DNA from 2 places in the Owenweeksia hongkongensis DSM 17368 genome. Region 1 is predicted to be linked to the other one. Evidence: riboswitches for the same ligand, from Rfam matches in the RefSeq annotation. Region 1 holds a riboswitch; the other holds the start of a gene.

The links. Region 1 has a riboswitch for S-adenosylmethionine ahead of OWEHO_RS12795 (trans-sulfuration enzyme family protein). Riboswitches for the same ligand answer to the same signal wherever they lie in the genome.
Region 2: another riboswitch for S-adenosylmethionine. It lies ahead of OWEHO_RS15590 (homocysteine S-methyltransferase family protein); the one in region 1 lies ahead of OWEHO_RS12795 (trans-sulfuration enzyme family protein).

What each region holds. Positions count from the first base shown of each region.
Region 1 covers NC_016599.1:2,879,189-2,891,206, forward strand. Annotated here, with positions in the region: gene arsB (ACR3 family arsenite efflux transporter) at 1-774, opposite strand, end outside; gene OWEHO_RS12770 (ArsR/SmtB family transcription factor) at 833-1,162, opposite strand; gene OWEHO_RS12775 (hypothetical protein) at 1,289-2,110, shown strand; gene OWEHO_RS12780 (cob(I)yrinic acid a,c-diamide adenosyltransferase) at 2,209-2,754, shown strand; gene OWEHO_RS12785 (DUF2795 domain-containing protein) at 2,838-3,062, shown strand; gene OWEHO_RS12790 (homoserine dehydrogenase) at 3,199-4,194, opposite strand; gene OWEHO_RS12795 (trans-sulfuration enzyme family protein) at 4,191-5,375, opposite strand; SAM riboswitch class I at 5,517-5,631, opposite strand; gene OWEHO_RS12800 (hypothetical protein) at 5,912-6,370, shown strand; gene OWEHO_RS12805 (hypothetical protein) at 6,713-7,393, shown strand; gene secA (preprotein translocase subunit SecA) at 7,746-11,090, shown strand; gene OWEHO_RS12815 (hypothetical protein) at 11,264-11,725, shown strand; gene OWEHO_RS12820 (RNA polymerase sigma factor) at 11,846-12,018, shown strand, end outside.
Region 2 covers NC_016599.1:3,529,068-3,541,085, reverse strand. Annotated here, with positions in the region: gene OWEHO_RS15615 (LruC domain-containing protein) at 1-771, shown strand, start outside; gene OWEHO_RS15610 (LruC domain-containing protein) at 957-2,648, shown strand; gene metF (methylenetetrahydrofolate reductase [NAD(P)H]) at 2,730-3,683, opposite strand; gene metH (methionine synthase) at 3,702-6,353, opposite strand; gene OWEHO_RS15595 (four helix bundle protein) at 6,385-6,759, opposite strand; gene OWEHO_RS15590 (homocysteine S-methyltransferase family protein) at 6,762-7,802, opposite strand; SAM riboswitch class I at 7,864-7,976, opposite strand; gene OWEHO_RS15585 (acetyl-CoA hydrolase/transferase family protein) at 8,155-9,426, shown strand; gene OWEHO_RS15580 (Glu/Leu/Phe/Val family dehydrogenase) at 9,491-10,903, opposite strand; gene metK (methionine adenosyltransferase) at 11,216-12,018, shown strand, end outside.

The DNA.
Region 1 (12,018 bases):
AACCACATCAAACGGGATTTGCACAATCAATTCGCCTTTGAGGCTAAACATCAAAATAATAGTGGCGAGTAATGCGATTAAGGTGATGGGTGAAATTGCAGGGATAAATTTTTTCTGGTACCAGTCTTCTCCTTTTAGCTTGACTAAAATCACACGACTTAAGAAGCCCATGACAAATGGAATACCCAGATAAATGACTACGCTTTCTGCTACTGCTGCCATCGAAATATCTACCAAAGCACCATCGATCCCGAAATAGGGTGGAAGCACGGTGATAAAAATATAGGCATAAAAGCTGTAGAAAATTACTTGGAAAATACTGTTTAGAGCAACCAGTCCGGCTGCATATTCGCGACTCCCTTCGGCTAATTCGTTCCATACAAGTACCATGGCGATGCAGCGGGCAAGACCGATAAGGATAAGCCCAACCATATATTCCGGGTAGTCTCGTAAGAAAATGAGTGCCAGGGCAAACATCAAAATTGGTCCAATAATCCAATTCAATAAAAGCGAAATAGAAAGCACTTTTACATTTTTGAAAACCTTAGGCAATTGCTTGTATTGAACTTTTGCCAGGGGCGGATACATCATTAATATGAGGCCAATGGCTAAAGGAATATTGGTGGAACCAGATCCATAGCTCTGAATGTTGTCAGCCATAGCGGGGAAAAAGTAGCCTAGAGCTACGCCAATTGCCATCGCGGCAAAAATCCATACGGTGAGGTAACGATCTAGAAAACTGAGTCTGCGAGGCTTAAAATTTTTAACTTCCATTTAATAAGATTTAGAATTCATCATATTGCTATTTTGCGATGATTGAGAGTAAATTTTTTTAACAACAGTTCGGGTCAGGCGGTAATAAATCAAACAGACCTTGAATATTTTCTTGAGCTTTTTTCCAATTGGATGGTTCTATACAATAGCACATTCGGGTGCCATCAATAGTTCCTTGAATCAATCCTGCTTTTTTCAACTCTTGTAGATGTTGCGAGATGGTAGCTTGCGCCAAGCCAGTCTCTTCTACCAAATCATTGTTTATACAGGATTTTGCCTTTAGCAAAAACTCCAAAATAGCGATACGAGCGGGGTGGCCAAGCACTTTAGCTAGGTCAGCCAATTGGTTTTGCTCTTGTGTAAAAAGATCTGTTCTTGTGACTCCCATTTTTAAATAAATTACTCATTGCAATATTACGATGAATATTAAAAAGGGCAATAACAAATATTTTTTTTTGTTATTTCAAGGTGAAGTTCTTCTCGTATTTATGACTCTTAACTAACCTTTCAATACATGAGATTTGGTCTTTTTCTTTTAGGCTTTATTGTCGCAAATAATCTGTTTGCTCAGAAGAATTACTATCTGTCCTTGGAGGGTGGAAATACATTGCACACAGCGGATTTTTATCTAAACTATAAGGCTGTACCAAATGATGATTTACGCGCAACCTATGCTGATGGTGCAGAGGACAATGAGGTGGAGCACTATCAGTTTTCGACAATGCCTTCTTTTGTTGCACGATTTCATTACGAAATTGGTGATCCAAGAAAAAGAAAATCGACTCTTGTGTACAGCGTGGGCCTAGGTTATTCTGAAACCAAGTTTGAAGTAACAGATCCAGGAACTGTTTTTTCTATTCCTTTAGGTTATGCTCTTACTGGCGGGCAACCTCGAGACTATAGGTATAGTTTTAATTACTTGATAATACCCTTGGGTGTATCCAAATATTTCAAAAAGCCCGGTAAAGTTTTCTTTTATTCAATAGGAACAGAGCTTACAAACTACTTTTTGGTAGGAAAAAAGGGTGAGGTGAAGTTCGAGGGTAATGCTTCTTATCAACCAAATAATGATGGAAGGCTTACTTCCTCTCGTGATTTTTTATTGCTGCTCAATCTTAATCCTTCCATTGGTGTGGCACTTGGCCGCGAGCAAAAATTCCGGATAGCCGTAAATGTAAAAGGAGGTATTTCTTTTTTAAATGTGTTAAGGAAGGAAGAGGCACTATTCAAACAATACACATACTCAGAGCAAGATGGCATTGAGATGTTTGAAAAAACAAAATCTTTGAATCCTTTTTATGGATTTGGCTTGAGTATGGCTTATCAACTTAATTAGATGCTTCGCTAATAGCTCTATCTTTTTTCAGTCTTTCAATCGTTCTGCATTATTCCTATTTTACTCATATTTGGCAACCCAACCAGAAATTGAGTAGAATGAAAATATATACCAAAAAAGGCGACAAAGGCGAAACCTCACTGATAGGAGGTGTTCGCGTAAGCAAAACTGATACGCGCATTGAAGCTTATGGAACGGTAGATGAACTGAACTCTGTTATAGGAGTGATTCGTGATTCTGCTAAAGACAGACAAGCCGAAGAAACTTTGGTAAGCATTCAGAATATACTATTTACCGTAGGTTCTGAGCTAGCCTCTGCACCGGGGAGTAAAATGAAATTGCCGGAAGTTGAGGTTTCAGACATCGAACTTTTGGAAACCGAAATGGATAAGATGAATGAGGATTTGCCCGATTTGAAAAACTTCATTTTGCCAGGTGGCGATTTGGCTGCATCTCATTGCCATGTGGCTAGATGTGTGTGTAGAAGAGCCGAGCGTAGGGCTGTAGCTTTGGCCCAGGTAGCGGAGGTTGACGAAAAAATCATAAAATATTTGAACAGATTGAGCGACTACCTGTTCACCTTAGCACGCTTTTACACCCACAAGCATGGAGGTGTGGAAACACCTTGGAAAACAAGGGGTTGATAATAAATTTCAAATAAATAGGAAATGCTTGTAAAAGTGCTTGAAAAAATTAATTTTGCAAAAAATAATAACGGAGATTAGATATGTACTGGACACTAGAATTAGCAAGTTATTTGAGTGATGCACCTTGGCCTGCAACTAAGGATGAGCTTATTGATTATTCTATCCGAACCGGTGCTCCTTTGGAGGTAGTGGAAAATCTACAGTCGATGGAAGAAGAGGAAGAGGAAATCTATGAAGTTATTCAAGATATATGGCCTGATTATCCTACCGATGAGGATTACCTCTGGAATGAGGATGAGTACTAAATAGTGCTGCACAAATATTTAAGCGCCCCATTCCGAAATCATTCGAAATGGGGCGCTCCTTTTTCATTCCACTTCTAGAAAGAAGGGGTGCCCCGAAAGGATTCGGGGCGGGGTAGTGGAAGGCTAAATCAACTGATTAAGCTGGGATTCCCTGCAGTTTCTTCAAATACTCCTTTCTCTGATAAAATTTAGAATAGTCATATCGGAATCCTTTTTTCCACTGAAATAAATCGCTAAGAACAGCTGATGCTGTAGCATTGGCACCAGCCCCACTTCCATATAGCATGTTGGTTCCAGCTATAGCTGAATGTACTTTGATGGCGTTCAATTCATATTCAACAGATGTAAATTGTGATGCGATGGGCTCTTCCTTAAAATCAATCGAAAGCTCCAAATTCTCGCCTTCGTTATTCACTTTGGCAATGCACTTCCACGGTTTTGATAAGTCAGGTGCTTGCTCCAAAAACTCTGAAAATGTGGTGCGCTGAACTTCTTCAATAGAAAGAGTGTCGCCAAAAGCATGAGCCGCAAGGATGATCAATTTGTATCCTGCATCCCAACCATCAATGTCGAGTGATGGGTCGCTTTCCGCAAAACCATTGCTCTGAGCTTGTGCTAAAGCATCATCAAAAGTCAATTTGTCCAGCCGAAGTTTGCTTAGCAAATAATTGGTAGAGCCATTTACAATTCCTTCCAGGCCAGTGATTTTTTCATTGGCATAATGACTTTCCAAAAGACGAATCACGGGAACAGCCCCTGCCACTGCCCCTTCATACAAAAGCGTTTTTCCTGTTTGATTTTGAAGGTCGATAAAAAAGCGAAGACTGTTGGCGATTGCTGCCTTGTTGGCGCTAATCACATCTTTGCCCGAGCGGAGAGATTGAGCAATGAGCGCTGTAGCTTCCGCGCCATTGTCAATCAGCTCAATCACAAGGTCTATTGATGAATCTTCTAAAACCTCCGAAGCATCGGTGGTCAGAAGTTCGGAGTTAATGTCCGTGTGTTTTCCAGGGTGCTTGATGCAAATCTTCTTTATGTTAATCTGATCGGAATAGAATTTTTGAATGTTGCTATACACTCCTCTTCCTACACAGCCGAGGCCAAAAAGGCCAATGTTTATCTTGTTGCTCATACCGCTAATTCTTCTTCAGTTTGTTTAATTTTAGATTTAAAAGTGGCCGCCAAAGCCTGGTCCAAATCGTAGATCAAATCCTGCGTGGCTTCGGTTCCTACCGAAAGGCGAATCAGTGAATCTTTGATTCCGGCATTTAGGCGGGTTTCGCGCGGGGTTGATTTATGAGTCATCAAGGCGGGGACACAAAGCAGACTTTTTATTCCGCCAAGACTTTCGGCCAGTTTGAAGAGTTTGGTTTTTTGAACCACATCAACTGCCAATTCTTCTTTGTCTTCTTTTAGTGAAAACGAAATGATACTGCCAAACTTGGATTGTTGCTCTTTAGCGATATCATGATTGGGATGGTTTTCCAGACCCGGGTAATACACCAAATCTACTTGTGGGTGAGCTTGTAGCCAATGTGCGATTTCATAGGCTGAATCTGCTTGCGCATTTACACGTAAGTGTAAGGTTTCAATTCCGCGGATTACCAACCAGCTGTCTTGCGGCCCGAGCACAGCACCTGTAGCATTTTGAATGAACTTGATTTTTTCACCTAGTTCTTGATTTTTACAAATTACTAAGCCTGCAATAAGATCAGAATGGCCGCCTAAATATTTGGTGGCACTGTGGATGATTAAATCTGCCCCAAGCTTAATAGGCTGCTGCAATACCGGAGAGGCAAAGGTGTTATCCACCACCACAAGGCAATCTTTAGCGTGAGCCACTTTGCAAATCTTCTGAATGTCAGAAATTTTGAGGGTTGGGTTGGTAGGGGTTTCTAGCCAAACTAGCTTGGTGGCTGGCGAAATGGCATCGACCACATTTTCCACGGAAGTGGTATCAACGTACTTCACGTTAATGCCAAATTTCTTGTAGATGTGCGTGAAGCAACGGAACGAACCACCGTAAATATCATCAACCGCAATGATTTCATCACCGGCCGAAAGCAGTTTGATAACTGCATCTACGGCTGCTAGTCCGCTGGCAAAAGCGTAGCCGGAATGTCCACCTTCGAGGTGAGCGGCCAAATCTTCCAGCGCCTGGCGTGTGGGGTTGTTGCTTCGTGAATAATCAAAACCTTGATTTACTCCGGGTGCCTGCTGCACAAAAGTGGAGGTTTGGTAGATTGGTGTTGAGATCGCGCCAGTTTGCGGATCAGGTTGTAAGAAGTGAAGGCTTTTTGTGATAGCTTCCATAAGTGTGTAAATTTTAAATAATTAAAAATTATACAAACACTTATCACAGAAGATGAAGAACAAAGGAGTTCTAGATCTTCCTGCACAAGAATGTTGGGGAAGATCAAAACGTCAACAATGCGATATTTTGAAAATGAGTCCAACTTATCTTTCCACACTTGCGTGCGGCAGGAGTTAGCACCTTATTCTCTTTTTGAAGCGAGAACAGGTTGCTAAGGTTTCAAAGGGCCATACCCTCCACCTTTCTGGATAAGAAATTGTAAATGAACGATTACTGGGGTCAAACTTATAACAAAATTCTAATCGTCCAAACACGGGGTGGCAAAAAAGTGATTTGAGAGGGGCTCTTCAAAGACTTGAAAATGAGCTGTGTTTTTAGGTTTTATAAGGGATGAAGGAAGTTTGAAAAAAGACGAAAAAAAATTGAAATTGGTTTTTAAGAGTTGGTGAAAAAGATGAATTTCGATCGAAAATGGGCTCAATCTTTACAAGGTTTGTATGTTTATATTCGTAGGGGCTTTAATTATTTGAAAATTATGTTTGCAAAGAAGATATTACCATTGATGATAATTGTCTTGATGAGTTTGCCGGGCCGCTCTCAAGCGGATAAGCAAATTGGGCTGGATTCGGTTTGTGTGTATTTGGAGATTTCAGAAAGGGGGCATACTACCGCTGGAGCCTACACTCATTTCAATGACTTAAAGGATAGAGGTATTCAAAAAATGTGTATTTCTATGGAAGAGAAAATAAGGCTGCAGGAAATTATGAATAGAGCTAAACAGAAAAGGCATTTTCAGCGGAAACTAGCTATGGGATTGGTTTTTTGTGAAGTTAGTTTTGAGAACAGTGCGTTTAATTCAAGGGTTGCCATATGGGTTGGATCAGAAGTGGGGGACATTATGGACTTATCAAGCCGAAAAGATTATTTGGTAACTGAGAAGAGAGACTTGGAATGGCTTATGGGGTTTAAGAACAAAATTGAACAATCACTTTAGAGCTTTAAGTTTATCCACCTGAATTATCCTCATCTCCTCGATCTAAACATCTTAAACCCTCCTTCTTTCTAGAAGAGGAATGTGCTGCGTGAAATTGTGCACCCTCGCCCTTCGGGCACTTCCGCCAGCGGGAGATATGCATTGTGTCCCCCTTTGGAGGGGGTGGCTGAAAGCCGGGGGAGGACAGTTTTTACTTTGAAAGCATTATGCTTTCAACCCTACATTTCATGTGTTATATTCGTGATAATTGAATACGGGAGCTTATGGTAGTGGTCAATTCGTGGTCATAAACGGAACCTCCAAAAAATTTCTATTTTCGTCTCACTCAGTTAAACTAGAACTATGCCTCTATTTCGAAAGCTACTTTTTATTACATTTTCTTTTGTGTCACTTTTCTTATCAGCTCAAAGCTTTAAGCCCTATCACTCTTATGGCGTGGTAGTAAATGCCCATTCGGTAAGTTTGCTTACCACGCAGCAAGCTGCTAATAATGGATATAGTAAGGCAGGAGAAGATATGGGTGGCAGTACTTTTGGTTTCGATTTTTTAGCCCATTATGATTATGGAGCCCTCAAGTGGCTGGGTGTAGGAACAGGTCTTGGCTTCAGTCGAAGAGGTGGGCGTGGTGCAGATGGTTATTCCTATGATGACAAAAGGTACCTTTCTTATCTTAATATCCCGGTGCGTGTGCAGTTTAAACCGTGGTACTATATATGGTTCGAAGCCAGTGTTGAGGTGCTTTATTTTTTAAACTATAAGGATGTGGGGTATTTTAGCTACCCTGGAGTTTCTGGTGGTAATGGGCCGTTTAATGCAGAAGGAATAAATAATATGACTGTAAGCTTTATACCTGCTTTAAGATTTAATCTGTTTGATGGGTTTTCATTTAATATTGGATATTCAATGGGCCTTGGCGATGCGGCTGCAGTGAAAGTTAGTCAGCCTACAGCTATGAGTACTACTTACAAAAATTTCAGTGTCTTTGTAGGGGTAAGATATATGTTTAACCAGCCTGAGAAGTAATTAGGGTTGATAAAGATTAAATCCATCAGGCTTTAAAAATCAAATGAGTCTTCCTTTTTTAAGTGTTTTCGCACTCTTAACATATGAAGTCAAAATCAGTGCTAATCCGTAAGACCTGCGTTATCCGTGTCTACTTTCCATCACAGAGTTTAACGGGGCATTGCGCCCTTTGCGACTTAGCATGAAATCAATCCACGCTTCTATTTTTCCAATTCTTAAAACCCACGAATTTTCAAATCCTTTTTTCGGCCCTTTTCCGCCAATAAGTCAGTAGCTTCGCTGAGGCACATTTTTAGTGTTTCAATACGCCATTAATATGGCTAAATTTGCCACCCCTTGATAAAATGAAGATATGTTAGGTAATATTATAGAGAAGTTATTTGGCTCCAAAAGTGGCCGCGATATAAAAGAGCTGCAACCCTTTGTAGATAAGGTAAAGGCCATTTTTCCAACGTACGAACCCCTTACTCATGATGAGCTTCGTGGAAAGACTTTAGAGTTCAAAAAAAGGATAGCTGATAACATTACCGAAGAGACTTCGAGGATAGCTGAGCTTAAAGAAAAGCTGGAAACCGAAGAAGGCGTAGAAGCCAAAGAAGCGTTTTTCAATGAAATTGACGCTTTGGAGCAAACTGCGTATGACAAAACTGAAAAGCTTTTGCTGGAAATGTTGCCCGAAGCTTTTGCTGTAGTAAAAGAAACAGGTCGCAGGTTTAGTGAAAGCGAAACCATGGAAGTTTCGGTTACTGATTTTGATAAAGAAGTGGCTTCATTTAGTGATGCGGTAGATGTGTCTGGCGATAAAGCTATTTGGAAAAACAAGTGGACGGCAGCAGGAGCTGAGGTAAGTTGGAACATGGTGCATTACGATGTGCAGCTTATTGGTGGTAGCGTACTTCACAAGGGTAGCATTGCTGAGATGGCCACGGGTGAGGGTAAAACTTTGGTGGCAACCTTGCCGGTATACCTTAATGCCCTTACGGGGAAAGGGGTTCACTTGGTAACCGTAAATAACTACCTGGCAATTCGAGATTCTGAGTGGATGGCGCCAATTTTCCAGTTTCATGGAATGTCTATCGACTGTATAGATAAGCACCAACCAAACTCTGACGAACGTAGAAAAGCATACTTAGCAGACATCACTTACGGTACCAATAACGAATTTGGTTTTGACTATTTGCGTGACAACATGTCTCGTAGTCCAAAAGATTTGGTACAGCGCAAGCACAATTATGCCATTGTGGATGAGGTGGATTCTGTATTGATTGATGATGCTCGTACGCCATTGATTATTTCGGGGCCAACCCCAAAAGGAGATTTACATGAATTTAATGAGCTGAAGCCTCACGTGGCTAAGCTTGTGGAAGCGCAGAGAGCATTGGCTGCAAAGGAGCTGAAAGAAGCCAAGCAACTTATTGCGAGTAGCGATAAAAAAGAAAAAGAAGAAGGCGCCAAAAAGTTGCTTCGCGCACATAGAGGTTTGCCTAAAAATAAAACCCTCATCAAGTTTTTGAGTGAAGAGGGAATGAAGACACTTTTGCAGAAGACTGAAAACTTCTACATGCAGGAGCAGTCTAAAAATATGCACATCATTGATGATGAATTGTATTTCACCATTGATGAAAAGCAAAACCAAATTGACCTTACGGACAAAGGTATTGACCTGATTTCTCAAGGTACCGAGCGCAACTTCTTTATTATGCCTGATATTTCTACCGAGCTGGCTCAGCTGGAAGGTGAGGAAATGGAAGACATGGAGAAAGCCGCCAAGAAAGAGGAAATCATGCGCGACTTTGGTGTTAAGAGTGAGCGCATCCATACCATGAACCAGCTGCTAAAGGCGTATGCACTTTTTGAAAAAGATGTGGAATACGTGCTTATGGACAATAAGGTGAAAATTGTGGATGAGCAGACCGGTCGTATTATGGAAGGTCGTAGATATTCTGATGGTCTTCACCAAGCGATTGAAGCCAAGGAAAACGTGAAGATTGAGGCGGCTACGCAAACCTATGCCACGGTTACTTTGCAAAACTACTTCCGTATGTACAATAAGCTGAGCGGTATGACCGGTACGGCAGAAACGGAAGCTGGTGAATTTTTTGACATCTATAAATTGGAGGTTACGGTAATTCCTACCAACCGACCGATTGCCCGTGATGATAGACAAGATTTTGTTTTCAAAACAAAGCGTGAAAAGTACAATGCTGTAATTGAGGAGATCAATACTTTGGTAGATGCAGGCCGCCCGGTTTTGGTGGGTACCACTTCCGTGGAAATATCTGAGTTGCTAAGCCGAGCATTGAAGCTTCGTAAAGTGCAGCACAACGTGCTTAACGCGAAGTTGCACCAAAAGGAAGCAGAAATTGTAGCCGGAGCAGGACAGCCAGGAGCAGTAACTATTGCTACCAACATGGCAGGTCGTGGTACGGATATTAAGCTTACGCCAGAAAGTAAAGCCGCAGGGGGGTTGGCCATCATCGGTACTGAGCGTCACGACTCTCGAAGAGTAGACCGCCAGTTGCGTGGTCGTGCGGGTCGTCAGGGAGATCCGGGTTCTTCACAGTTCTTTGTGTCTCTTGAAGATAACTTGATGCGCTTGTTTAACTCTGAGCGTGTGGCCAAACTGATGGACCGCATGGGTCTTAAGGAAGGTGAAGTTATTCAGCACTCTATGGTTTCAAAATCCATAGAGCGTGCGCAGAAAAAAGTAGAGGAAAACAACTTCGGTATTCGTAAGCGTTTGCTTGAATATGATGATGTGATGAACTCACAGCGTGAGGTTATTTACAAACGTAGACGTCACGCACTTTATGGTGAGCGCCTTCAGGTGGATATTGCAAACATGTTCTTTGATACGGTACAGAGCATTGTTTCCGAGTATCAGGATATGAAAGACTTTGGAGGATTCCAGTTGGAATTAGCCCGCGTGTTTACCATGGAAACTCCGGTTTCTAAGGAAGACTTTGACAAAATGAAAGCTGAGGAATTGGTTCATAAATTATATGAATCGGTGCTTAAGTCTTACTCAGATAAAAACGAACGCATTGCTAAAATGGCCTATCCGGTTGTGAAGAATGTGTACGAAGATTCAAATAATAATTTTGAGAATATCGTGGTGCCATTTACCGATGGAGCCAAAGGTATTCAGGTGACAACCAATCTAGAGAAGGCTTACAAAACTGAAGGTAAGCACTTGATTCGCGATTTTGAAAAGAACATTGTTCTGGCCATGATTGATGATAGCTGGAAGGAGCACCTTCGCGATATGGACGACTTGCGCCAAAGTGTACAGGGTGCAGTGTATGAGCAAAAAGATCCACTTTTGATTTACAAGTTTGAGGCTTTCCAGCTTTTCAAAACTATGGTGGATAAGAGTAATAAGGAGATTGTTTCTTTCCTTTTCAAAGGGCAGTTACCAAGCCAGGATACTCAAGTGCAGCAGGCACAGGCACCAAAGCGTGCCAATTATGATAATCTTCAAACATCGCATGAGCAGTTGGAGTCATCTGGTGCAAATGAAACCAGAGAAGACCAGCCACGCGAGCGTCCAAAACCACAGCCTGTGGTGAGCGAAAAGACGCATGGCAGAAATGATGTGGTGACGATTCAAAACTTAACAACTGGCGAAAAACAGGAAGTGAAGTTTAAAAAAGCAGAGCCAATGGTTCAGTCGCGTCAATGGATAATTATTGACTAGATAGAGTTAAACTCAAATATTTAGGAAGGCAATCTGAGAAATCGGGTTGCCTTTTTTTGTGTCGTCTATTGTCAACTTAGAAGTGGTTTATTTATTTAAGGTTAAAGCGAACATTATGTGTGGTAAATCCTTATTTTTAAAGGATTCACTAATAATCAAATAAACCAGATAACATGAAAAAGTACTTTATTCTTAGCATGGGGCTTAGCGTTACATTTGCATTTACCTCTTGTAAATCAGCAGTAACAGCACAAGATGTTCTAAAGCAGGAAAGTAAAGCTAATGAAGCTACTGTAGAAGCTCAACAGGAGTTGATAGAATTAGCTCAAATGAAAGAGCAATATTCAGTAGATGGTGTAAAGGCTGAAATAAAGATTCTGAAAAAGGAAAAGTCAAAAATTGATAAGGATATTAAAAGTCTTGAGCAAGTATCAGAGTCAACTGCCGAAGCTACCAAAGGTTTATTGGGTGATTTGAAATCGAAAAGTGCTAGCATTTCAAAAAAGATAGAAACCCTAGAGGCACAGCCTAAAGAAAATTGGTCGGAATCTATTGAAAGTATTAATCAAAGCATACAAGAATTGCAGCAAGAAGTAAATGTAATTACTGCAAACATTAATAGAACGGAAGAATAAAGTAGTTGAACTACAGTTGTTTACTAAGCCCTGGCACTTGTGCCGGGGTTTTTTATTTAACTTTAGGGCAACCCTAAATTAATTTCCCGTCTATATAAATGGGTACACTTTAAATTATTAATGAATTCTAAGCCGGAACATAGCATCCATTTGGAAAACTTGGGGGCACTTGTGCCACCCAAAGAATTCTTGCTCGACAACTCCGAGCAGGAGCTCATTGCTGCGTGTAAAGCCGGAAAGAGAGTGGCCCAAAAGCGCATTTATGAATTGTTTTCATCAAAAATGGTGTTTGT
Region 2 (12,018 bases), 650 kb from region 1:
CCTACTAGATCATATGCAACATTCTTTCCAACTGTTGGTAGACAAATACTAGCCTTTGAAGATTTATGGCCATATAATGGAGATAATGATTTTAATGATGTAGTACTTTCAAACCATGTTGAATTCGCTAGAGATGCTAGTTACAACTTGGTAAGTGCCAGCGTAAAAGTGCAGTTAAATGCAATGGGTGCAGGGCTTGCAAATGGAGTTGGACTTCAGTTATTGGATAATAATAAGATTCCTTTTAGCAATAATATTATCAGCAGTATCGCCCTTAAACAAGGAAACACAGTAAGTAAACTAGATGCCAGTGTTTTAAACGGAGTGCTGGTAGTAGAAAATTTGATTAGTGCATTAAAACCATATTACTCAAACACTGGCTCAGGGCCAAGGTCTGCACCTCAAGAGTTTGAGTTTACTATTGAGTTTAACTCTAACGCAGGAAGTGTGACAATAATTCCTGACTTCTACATCTTTAGAACAAACGAAAGAGGTCGTGAAATTCATCTACCAGGATTTCATGGAACTGAAGCTACTGATAGAACTCTATTTAACACAGGTGATGATGTAAATGGTACTTACAAAAACTCAAAAGGACTTCCATGGGCTATTGAAGTCATATATCCTTATTCCCTATATTTTAGTCACCCACTTGAAAAAGTGGATATTGTTACGGCCTATCCTCAATTCCAAGGTTGGGCAAGTAGTAATGGAATGAATAATAAAAAATGGATGCTTTATCCAACTCAGGGTAAAATATTCGTACCGTAATAGTTGTTCAGAGTAGAGAGAGAAAAGCCGGTGCCTGTGAAAATGGGTAACGGCTTTTTTTATTTCGTCTATTTAAAAAGTCGGGTAATCGATTAATAACCTTGATTATCTGGTTATATTTTGGTTATTTGCACGTAGAATGTCCGAAACAGCATTCTTTTATTTAACTCTAACTTATTATAGTCATGAACAAAGCTCTATCTATTCTTGCGATAGCAAGTCTATTTTTGGCGTCTTGTAACAAGAACGAAGACTCCAAAGCAAACCAAAACCCGTCCAACGCCACAAACCTTGGATCTCTTACAATTCCAACCACATTTAACTGGAGTAACAGTTTAAAAGGAAACCTAAATGTCACCATTAATGCGGGAAGTAACTTTCGCACCGAAGGTCAGAGGGTTCAAGTTATTGATGAACTCAATAATGTTCTAGAAACTACTGTTATTCAAGGAAACAAGTGCTCCTTTTATTTGAACCTTCCTCAAACTGAAGGAACATACTTTTTATTTGCTCCAAGCACTGGTGACAAATTTCAAATTGAAGGAGCGGGAAATGTGAATTTCAAACTACATACAGACCCTGCAACTGATATTGAGGGAATGTTAGTAAATGCTACACCAGCCAATCAGCGTAAATCTTCTTTAAAGAAAAGCGCAGCGACTAACTTGCTTATAAATGGTGACTTCAGCAGTAATAGCTTTTCATCATCTAATAGTGTTGGTGGATGGTATAAGTTTGATGAAAACTATACTTGGAGCACTGAAAGTGGAAGTAAAGTTTGGAAGGTTAAAAACAAAAAAAGCTCTTATATAGAGCAAACTTTTAATGTTCCAGCAGGAGATTCACTTGTTGTAACAACTGATTGTTACGCTAGTAGCTCTAGTAGTGCTTTAGTCTTTGTATTCTTTTATGATTCAAATGGATATTACATAAACTATACAGGCTCTTATCTAAATAGTGGGTTTAACAGTATCTCCATAGCTAATGCTATACCTTCTAATGCAACAAAGGCAAGTATACTTCTATATGGGTCTAACAAAACATGGTTTGATAATGTAACGGCTGAGACAAAATCGGCAGTGATTGATGCAGATAATGATGGAGTGGAAGATAGTCAGGATGAATTTCCAAATGACCCAAACAAAGCATTTACAGGTAGCTACCCTACAGCTGGTACGCAAAAAATTGCTTTTGAAGACTCTTGGCCATATCAGGGCGACTTTGATTTTAACGATATGGTAATTGACTCAAAAGTAGATTATACGCTTAACGGAAATAATGAGCTTGTGGACGCCACATTTAACATTACACTGCAAGCGGCTGGTGCTGGACTAAACAATGGCCTAGCTATCAACTTGGTTGATGCTGCATCAAAAAATGCAATTCAAAGCTCTATTATAAGCAGTATAACTGGAGCTACTCAAGATCCAAGCAATATTAACGGTATCATTGTATTTGATGGGGTACTTCAAGCCCAAAGCACGTATTACACTAATACTGGCACTGGCGCTGACGCTACCCCTGATGTATTTACCTTCACAATAACTTTTGCAAGTGGTACGGGTACCAACATTATTCCTGACTTCTACATCTTTAGAACTCAAGAACGCGGAAAAGAAATACATCTGGATGGATTCTCTGGAACAGCTGCTGCTGATAATCAATTGTTCAACACTGGAGATGACATAAATGGAACCTATAATACAGCCTCAGGCCTTCCATGGGCTGTAGAGATTACCAGCTACAACACCTTCCAGCATCCATTAGAAAAAGTTGATGTTTTAGTGGCCTACCCTCAGTTTCAATCATGGGCAGAGAGTGGTGGAACTCTAAACTTAGATTGGTTTTTATCACCAGATTTATTAAACATTTTCTAAGTAAGATATTTTAGAACATGAGAAAGCCCGATCTACAATTGTAGATCGGGCTTTTATTTTTGTTAGAATTTAGTTGGTTGACTAAAACACTTCTCTGGCTATACTTTGGATATTATCCACCTTTCCCATAGAGTAAAAATGTAAAACCGGCACTCCTGCCTTTTTCAATTCTTTGCATTGATTGATGGCCCATTCTATTCCTACCTGACGAACTTCCTTATTGTCTTTGCAGGCTTCTACAGCAGTCACTAAATCATCAGGAAGATCAACATGGAAAAAATGAGGTAAAATACTAAGGTGCTTTTTAGTGGCTATCGGTTTAATACCCGGAATAATTGGAACCGTAATACCTGCAGCTCTACACTTTTCCACGTACTTAAAGTACTTTTCATTATCAAAAAACAATTGCGTAGTAATATATTCAGCTCCGGCATCAATCTTAGCCTTCATGTGGGCTATATCATTATTTAAACTTGGCGCCTCAAAATGCTTTTCAGGGTAACCTGCCACTCCTACACAAAAATTACTGGGTGTTCTATTTTGAAGTTCTTCGTCTAAATAAACGCCTTCATTCATTTCATAAATCTGCTTCACCAAATCTGCCGCAAAGGCGTGGCCATCCTTTTCTGCCTTAAAATAGGTCTCTCCTTTTATACAGTCTCCACGCAAGGCAAGCACATTCTCTATTCCCAAAAAGTTGAGATCTATCAAAGCGTTTTCAGTATCCTCACGATTAAACCCTCCGCAGAGGATATGGGGTACCGCATCTATCTTGTACTTATTTTGGATGGCGGCACAAATCCCAACAGTACCCGGTCTTTTCTTGATGACTTTTTGCTCCAACAAACCACCTGGCATTTGTTTATAAACCACCTCTTCTCGGTGATAGGTCACATTCACAAATGGGGGTTTATACTCCATCAATGAATCAATGGTTTGATAAATTTCCCCAATGTTTTGTCCCTTAAGGGGAGGCAAAATCTCAAATGAAAAGATAGTTTCCTTAGCGTTGTTTATATGATCAATTACTTTCATGTATTGTAAGCGTGTATGTTAATAGTTAAGGTTTGGTCGCAGCCATTTTTCAGCTTCAGCTAAAGAAATATTCTTACGCTCAGCGTAATCTTCAACTTGGTCTTTTGTGATTTTTCCAAGTCCAAAATATTTGGAATCCGGGTGTGCGAAATAGTAACCAGATACAGATGAAGCAGGATACATGGCCAAAGAGTCGGTCAATGTCATTCCGATTCGATCGGCTTGAAGCAAATCAAAAATGGTGTTCTTTTCCAAGTGATCCGGACAAGCGGGGTAGCCTGGTGCCGGACGAATGCCTTGATATTTTTCTTTTATCAATTCATCATTTTCTAATTGCTCACCAGATGCATAGCCCCAATATTCTGTTCTCACCTTATAATGAAGCCATTCTGCCGTGGCTTCCGCCAATCGGTCTGCCAGAGATTTTACCATTATTGATTTATAATCATCCTGATCTTTTAAATACTCTTCAAGCATTTTTTCTATCCCTAAACCAGCGGTTACCGCAAAACACCCCACGTAATCTGTAAGGCCTGTTTCCTTGGGCGCCACAAAATCGCTCAATGCTATGTTAGATGCAGCAGCAGCTTTCTTGGTTTGCTGGCGAAGTGTACGGAATGTTGCCAAGTCTTCACCTCCTATGCTCAATTCAATATCATCTTCCACAGAATTGGCTTCCCAAATTCCAAAAACTGCTTTGGCAGAAAGCTTTTTGTTTTCAATAATATCATCAAGCATGGCCTGAGCATCATTGTATACACTGGTGGCAGCATCCCCAACCACCTCATCCTCCAGTATCATTGGAAACTTTCCATGCAATTCCCAAGTGATAAAAAAGGGAGTCCAATCCATAAACTTTCTTATCTCTGCAAGGTCCAGATCTTCAAGAACCTTGACACCTAAAAAGTTTGGCTTTTTAATAACTTCCTCGCTGAAATTCACTTGAAGTTTATTTGCCCGAGCATCCTCTAATGACAAGTATTCTTTGGCACTACTCCTACTCAAATATCCGTCACGAAGCTTAGTATATTCCTCAGCAAGCTTCTTTTTAAAATCTGAATGGGAAGCTTTATTTGATAAAGTTTGCGCCACGGGAACACTGCGGCTGGCGTCATTCACGTGAACCGCGATTCCTGAATATTCCGGGAATATTTTAACAGCTGTGTGCGCTCGAGATGTTGTTGCCCCACCTATCATCAGCGGCATGGTCATCTTCTTACGCTCCATTTCCTGAGCCACGTAAATCATTTCATCAAGCGATGGGGTAATCAATCCACTCAGGCCAATTGCATCCACATCTTCTTCAAGGGCTTTCTCCAAAATTTTCTCAAGTGGCACCATTACACCAAGATCCACAATGTCAAAGTTGTTGCACGCCAGCACCACTCCCACTATATTTTTCCCAATATCATGTACATCACCTTTTACGGTAGCCAATAGAATTTTCCCTTTTTTACTTGTATCCTTATTCTTGGCTTTTTCAGCTTCTAAATATGGCTGCAAATAAGCCACAGCTTTTTTCATCACTCTAGCGGATTTTACCACTTGAGGCAAAAACATTTTACCAGAGCCAAACAAATCACCCACCACATTCATTCCATCCATCAGTGGGCCTTCTATCACCTCCAGTGGTGTAGCAAATTTTTTACGTGCCTCTTCCGAATCTACCTCAATAAAATCCACAATCCCTTTTACCAAGGCATGCTCTATCCGTTTACCGACCGATTCTTCGCGCCAAGCCAAATCCTTTTCACGGGTTTTAGTTTCACCTACAAAGTTTTCAGCAAAGTCCAACAGTCTTTCCGTGGCGTCATCCCTTCTGTCAAGCAGCACATCCTCTACCCTTTCCATTAGGTCTTTGGGCACTTCTTCATACACTTCCAGCAAACTTGGGTTTACAATCCCCATGTCCATGCCGTTTTGTACAGCGTGATACAAAAACGCAGCATGCATGGCCTCTCTCACCGATTGATTTCCGCGAAAGCTAAACGATACATTGCTCACCCCTCCGCTCACTTTGGCTCCAGGCAAGTTTTCCTTAATCCATTTTGTAGCTTCAAAAAAGTCAAGCGCATTTCTGCGGTGCTCCTCAATACCCGTTGCCACGGGAAATATGTTTGGATCAAAAATTATATCCTCCTTAGGGAAGTTTACTTTTTCTACAAGTAACTTATATGAACGTTCACAAATTTCAATTCTACGCTGATAAGTATCAGCCTGACCGTCTTCATCAAAAGCCATTACAATTACGGCCGCCCCATAGCGCCTTACTTTTTTCGCTTGTGCTAAAAATTCAGCCTCTCCACCTTTAAGGCTTATTGAGTTTACAATCGCTTTTCCCTGCACACATTTCAGCCCCGCTTCTATGATTTCCCATTTTGAAGAATCAATCATTACAGGTACCCTCGAAATATCCGGCTCGGCAGCAATAAGGTGCAAAAACTTAGTCATAGCATACTTTCCATCAAGCATACCCTCATCCATATTAATGTCAATCACCTGAGCCCCGCCCTCTACTTGATCACGAGCTACATCAAGTGCTTCATCATATTTTTCTTCTTTGATCAATCGCAAAAATTTGCGCGATCCCGTAACATTTGTCCGCTCTCCAATATTTATAAAATTGGATTGAGCGGTAGTTATTAATGGTTCTAATCCTGATAGTTTCATTGCGTTTTGTTTAGTTAACAGTCCATAGTCATTAGTCTACAGATTGGTCACCGTTTCGTAGAGAATTTCTTAGTCCTTGGGTGATTTTGATTACTTCCTCGGTCCTATCGTAGTTCTTATTAAAGTTTTCTAAGTCTATCAAACCTCGTTTTTTCGCTGTATGTAAACACGCTATTACCTCGATTCCTGAACGAATTGCATAACCAAGAAATACAGAAAACTGCTTATTAGTTTGTCCTGTAGAACCTTCTGCAATATTTAGATTAATAGAATCTGCGGCCCTCTTGATTTGAGAAGTTAAAATGTATTTCTCATCCTGTGGAAAATTCAAGGTAAGTTCATGGATATCCGCACTTAAACCCAATGCCTTTTGCCATGCTATTAATTTTTCAAACTTAAATCCCATACCTATCTATCAATTTCCTGTGGACTATCGACTGTCGACTGAATGCTCTTAACACTCCTTGGTTCATACTCGCCAGCCAACTTCGCAATCGCACTTATATGCTCCGGCCCCGTACCACAGCACCCACCAATAATATTGATCAATCCCATGTCGAGATACTCTTTTATCTGAGCCGCCATTTTTTCTGGAGTTTCATCATACTCACCAAAAGCATTGGGCAAACCAGCATTGGGGTGTGCGCTCACCATAAATGGGGATTCTCTAGAAAGTATTTGCAAATAAGGTCGCAGTTGATCCGCTCCTAAGGCACAGTTGAGACCAACAGAAAGCAAAGGCGCATGCTCGATACTAATAAGAAAAGCCTCAGTAGTTTGTCCCGAAAGAGTTCTTCCACTGGCATCAGTTATAGTTCCCGAAACCATGATGGGTAATTCTTTTCCAATCTCATCATATAGCTCCATAATGCCGTACAAAGCAGCTTTCGCATTGAGCGTGTCAAACACCGTTTCCACCATCAAAGCATCCACCCCGCCTTCTATCAAAGCAAGGGCTTGTTCTTTGTAATCTCTTACTAATGTATCGTAATCGATAGCTCTATAGCCAGGATTATTGACGTCCGGAGAAAGGCTTGCCGTCTTATTAGTTGGCCCCATAGAACCTATTACAAAACGCGGTTTGTGAGGTTCCTTTGCGGTAAATTCATCTGCTACTTCACGAGCAATTTGAGCAGCCTTTAAGTTGATTTCAGGCACCAAATCCTCCATGTCATAATCAGCCATTGAAATGCGCGTACTATTGAAAGTATTTGTCTCAATAAGATCTGCACCCGCCTCAAAGTACTTGGCGTGGATAGCTTTTATAATATCAGGTTGCGTAAGGGATAGAAGGTCATTGTTTCCCTTGAGGTCACTTGGATAATCTTTAAATCGCTCACCGCGATAATCAGCCTCAGTAAGTTTATAGCCTTGTATCATAGTACCCATAGCACCATCCAACACAAGAATTCGTTTTTTGGCCTCATCGGCCAATAGTGATTTTGTCATAGTTTAATCTTTTAAGCTATGACTTACCAGATGTATTTATAAAGGATTGTTTTACGAACTCACTTTATCTATCTCCAGACCTTGCGATCTTTATTGGAGTAGGAATTAGCACCCGGCCAGTCCGGGTTGCTAAGACGTCATAGGGCCCATTCCCTCAGTCTTTCTGGATAAGTCAGTGACAAATGTAGCTGACAGCTTTTTAAAAACCAAACTTTAATTTTTGCTTCTTTCGGTTGGTATGGTCTGGACAAAACAACGTGTATCTATAATATTACCTTTCAATATTCTAAAGCTGTCAAATCTCATTTTTCACCTTAGTAAAGCTCTATAAGTTTGCCTTAAATTAAGCATCATGAAACATAATACAGCCCTTGAAGCCGTTTCCAAAATAAAGTCAGGACAACACATTTTTATACACACCGCAGCAGCTGCCCCCAAGCCCTTAGTAGAAGCATTGGTCCAAAGAGCTGGTGAGTTATCTGATATCACCATTTATCAACTTCATACAGAAGGACCTGCTCCGTATACTGAAGAGCAATATCAGGACACCTTTACTGTAAACGCTTTGTTTATTGGAGCAAATTGTCGAAAAGCAGTAAATGCCGGACGAGTAAATTTCATCCCTTGCTTTTTAAGCGAAGTTCCTATTATGTTTAGAAGTGGTATCATCCCCTTGGATGTGGCTTTGATACAGGTCTCTCCACCTGATGCCAAAGGTTTTTGCAGCCTTGGTGTTTCAGTGGATGCAACGCGTTCTGCAGTTGAAAAATCAAGTTTAGTGATTGCTCAGGTTAATCCAAGAATGCCCAGAACCCATGGCGATGGATTTATTCACATTGGTGATATTGATGAATATGTGGTGATGGAGACAGAACTTCCTGAGCATGCGCCTGCGCCTTTAACGGAAGTAGAGAAAAAAATAGGGGAACATATTGCTGATATAATCGAGGATGGGGCTACTTTACAAATGGGTATTGGCTCCATACCCGATGCTGTATTGAGCTGCTTAGGTAATCACAAAAATCTTGGTATTCACACCGAAATGTTTTCGGACGGAGTAATCCCGCTTGTGGAAAGTGGTGTTATAAACAACTCTCAAAAAACCATCCACCCCGGCACTCTTGTTTCGGGCTTTCTTGTTGGTAGTCGTAAACTTTATGATTTTGTAGATGATAACCCGATGGTTCGGATGCTTGATATTCAATATGTGAATGACACCAAGGTAATTAGGAAGCTTCCTAAAATGACAACCATAAATAGTGCTATTGAAGTAGATATCACCGGCCAGGTAAGTGCTGATTCTATTGGAACAATGATGTATTCTGGGGTTGGTGGTCAAATGGATTTTGTACGAGGTTCTTCGTTGTCACAAGGTGGAAAACCAATAATAGCATTGCCTTCTATTACTTCGCGTGGTGAATCAAAGATAGCCTCTATATTAAAACCTGGAGCTGGGGTAGTTACCACTCGTGCACACGTACATTACATCGCTACCGAATATGGTATTGTAAATCTGTATGGTAAAAACTTAAAAGAGCGTGCCAAGCTACTTATAGACATTGCTCATCCAAGTCATAGAGAGAATTTGGAAAGAGCAGCGCATGATAGGTATCATAAGTTTTAGGGTATACCCCAAAAGCAAAAGGCTACCTATCATGGTAGCCTTTTGAAAAAATACTGTAATTCAATTATGGGAAAATTCCCAAGTCCATATAGCTGATAGCTATTTTATTTAATGAGTTAACAAAAGCTGCGGTGCGCATATCTGGTACATCATAGTCAATTTGCGTTCTTCTCAAGCCTTCATAAGAATTTACCATAGTATCTTCAAGACCGCTCATTACCAAGTCCTCTTCGCTGGCACCTTTTACAATTGTACGCTTTACATCATCACTTAGTTCCACACCACTGGCTTTTTCAATTGCTTCCACTATTCTAAGGTTGTCCAGCATATCATAGCGCTTGTCTATTTTTCCAAAACTTACGCGACTCAAATTTTTTAGCCACTCAAAGTAAGAAACGGTAACCCCACCAGCATTCAGATAAATGTCCGGAATGATAAACTTTCCTGCTTCCACTAGCATTTTTTCCGCTGCGCGGCTTATAGGGCCATTGGCTGCTTCTCCAATTATTTTGGCCTTTATGCGTGATGCATTTTCTTCTGTAATTTGGTTTTCCAGAGCTGCAGGTACAAGAATGTCACATTCCATCTCGAGCATAGAAATGGAATTTTCAATATTTTTAGCTCCAGGAAAATCTTTCAAGGATCCATTTTCAATGCGGTGCATTTGCAAGGCATGAATATCCAGTCCTTCTTCATTGTAGGTGCCTCCATTATATTCCGCTACACCTATGATGATAGCCCCCTCTTCTTGTAAAAATTTGGCTGCATAAAATCCCACATTACCCAAACCTTGTACTATTACTTTTTTGCCTGCCAGGCCCCGTTCCAGTCCTAATTTTTTCATATCCTCTAACCTATCGCAGGCTTCCCTCAAGCCCAGACAAACTCCTTTACCTGTGGCTTCTGTTCGTCCTTCTATTCCTGATTGTGATAGTGGTTTTCCGGTAACACAACCCAAAGCATTAATAGACTCCGGAGTAAATGCAGAATACGTATCTGCAATCCAAGCCATTTCTCTAGCTCCTGTTCCATAATCGGGTGCTGGCACATCTATGGCTGGTCCAATAAAATTTTTCTTAATTAGCTCCGCTGTATACCTTCTGGTAATGCGTTCCAGTTCATTTACACTGTAACGTCTTCTGTCAATTTTCACGCCTCCTTTGGCCCCGCCAAACGGAACTTCAACAAGTGCACACTTATAACTCATGAGTGCGGCTAAACCTTTTACTTCACTTTCTTCTACATGTATACTATAGCGTATACCACCTTTTACCGGTGACTTATGATGCGAATGTTGAACTCTAAAACCTTCAATCACCTCATAGGTTCCATTATCCCTCCTTAGCGGGAAGGTAAATTTATAGATACTATTACATGCCATTATTTGATCTACCAATCCCTTTGGATGCTTTGTGTACAATGCAGCCTTGCCAACAAAACCACAAACATCATCAAACAAATCATATCCCTTACTCATAATTGTTTTCTCTTTAGTTTTATGTACCTAATATATAGACTTTACGCTGTCCCCACCAAGGATAGTTAAAGAATGTTAGGATAAATCCTACCTCACTTGCTAGATTATTGTAAGCCAAACAGTAGCCACTCAAAAAAATATGTGATCCACCTTTCCTTCAATATTTCCAATTCAATAATTATTATACATTTGCCGCTCGCGTGGAAAGATTTGGGCTGATTGCAACCACATAAAAAAATGCTAAAAACAGTGCTTTTAGCATAATCCCCTCCTTTTCGCGCCTCAAGAGATTTTAATATTTAAAGATTTATAATGGCGTATTTATTTACCTCAGAATCTGTTTCTGAAGGACATCCAGACAAAATTTCCGATCAAATTTCGGATGCCATCATTGATAATTTTTTGGCTTTTGACAAAGATTCTAAAGTAGCTTGTGAGACATTAGTAACTACTGGCCAAGTAGTACTTGCTGGCGAAATAAAGTCTAAAGCATACGTTGACGTTCAAACTGTGGCTCGCGATGTAATTCGTAAAATCGGGTACACCAAAGGTGCTTATATGTTTTCAGCAGATAGCTGTGGTGTACTTTCTGCACTGCATGAGCAATCACCAGATATCAACCAAGGAGTAGACCGCGGAACACCTGAAGAGCAAGGAGCCGGTGATCAAGGAATGATGTTTGGCTATGCTACCAACGAAACTGAAAACTACATGCCATTGGCGCTTGACCTAAGCCACAAAATGCTTCAGGAATTGGCAGCCATGCGTAGAGAAAGCACCGACATCACTTACCTGCGTCCTGATGCAAAATCTCAGGTTACCATTGAGTACTCTGATGATAATATCCCTCAGCGCATTACTGATATTGTAGTTTCTACTCAGCATGATGATTTTGCTGACGAACCTACCATGTTGGCCAAAATCAAAAAAGACATTGTTGGAATCTTAATTCCTCGTGTAATAGCACAATTGAAGCCAGAGCTTCAAAAGCTATTTACTAATGATATCAAATATCACATCAACCCAACTGGTAAGTTTGTAATTGGTGGCCCTCATGGTGACGCTGGTCTTACTGGTCGTAAAATTATTGTAGACACTTACGGTGGCAAAGGAGC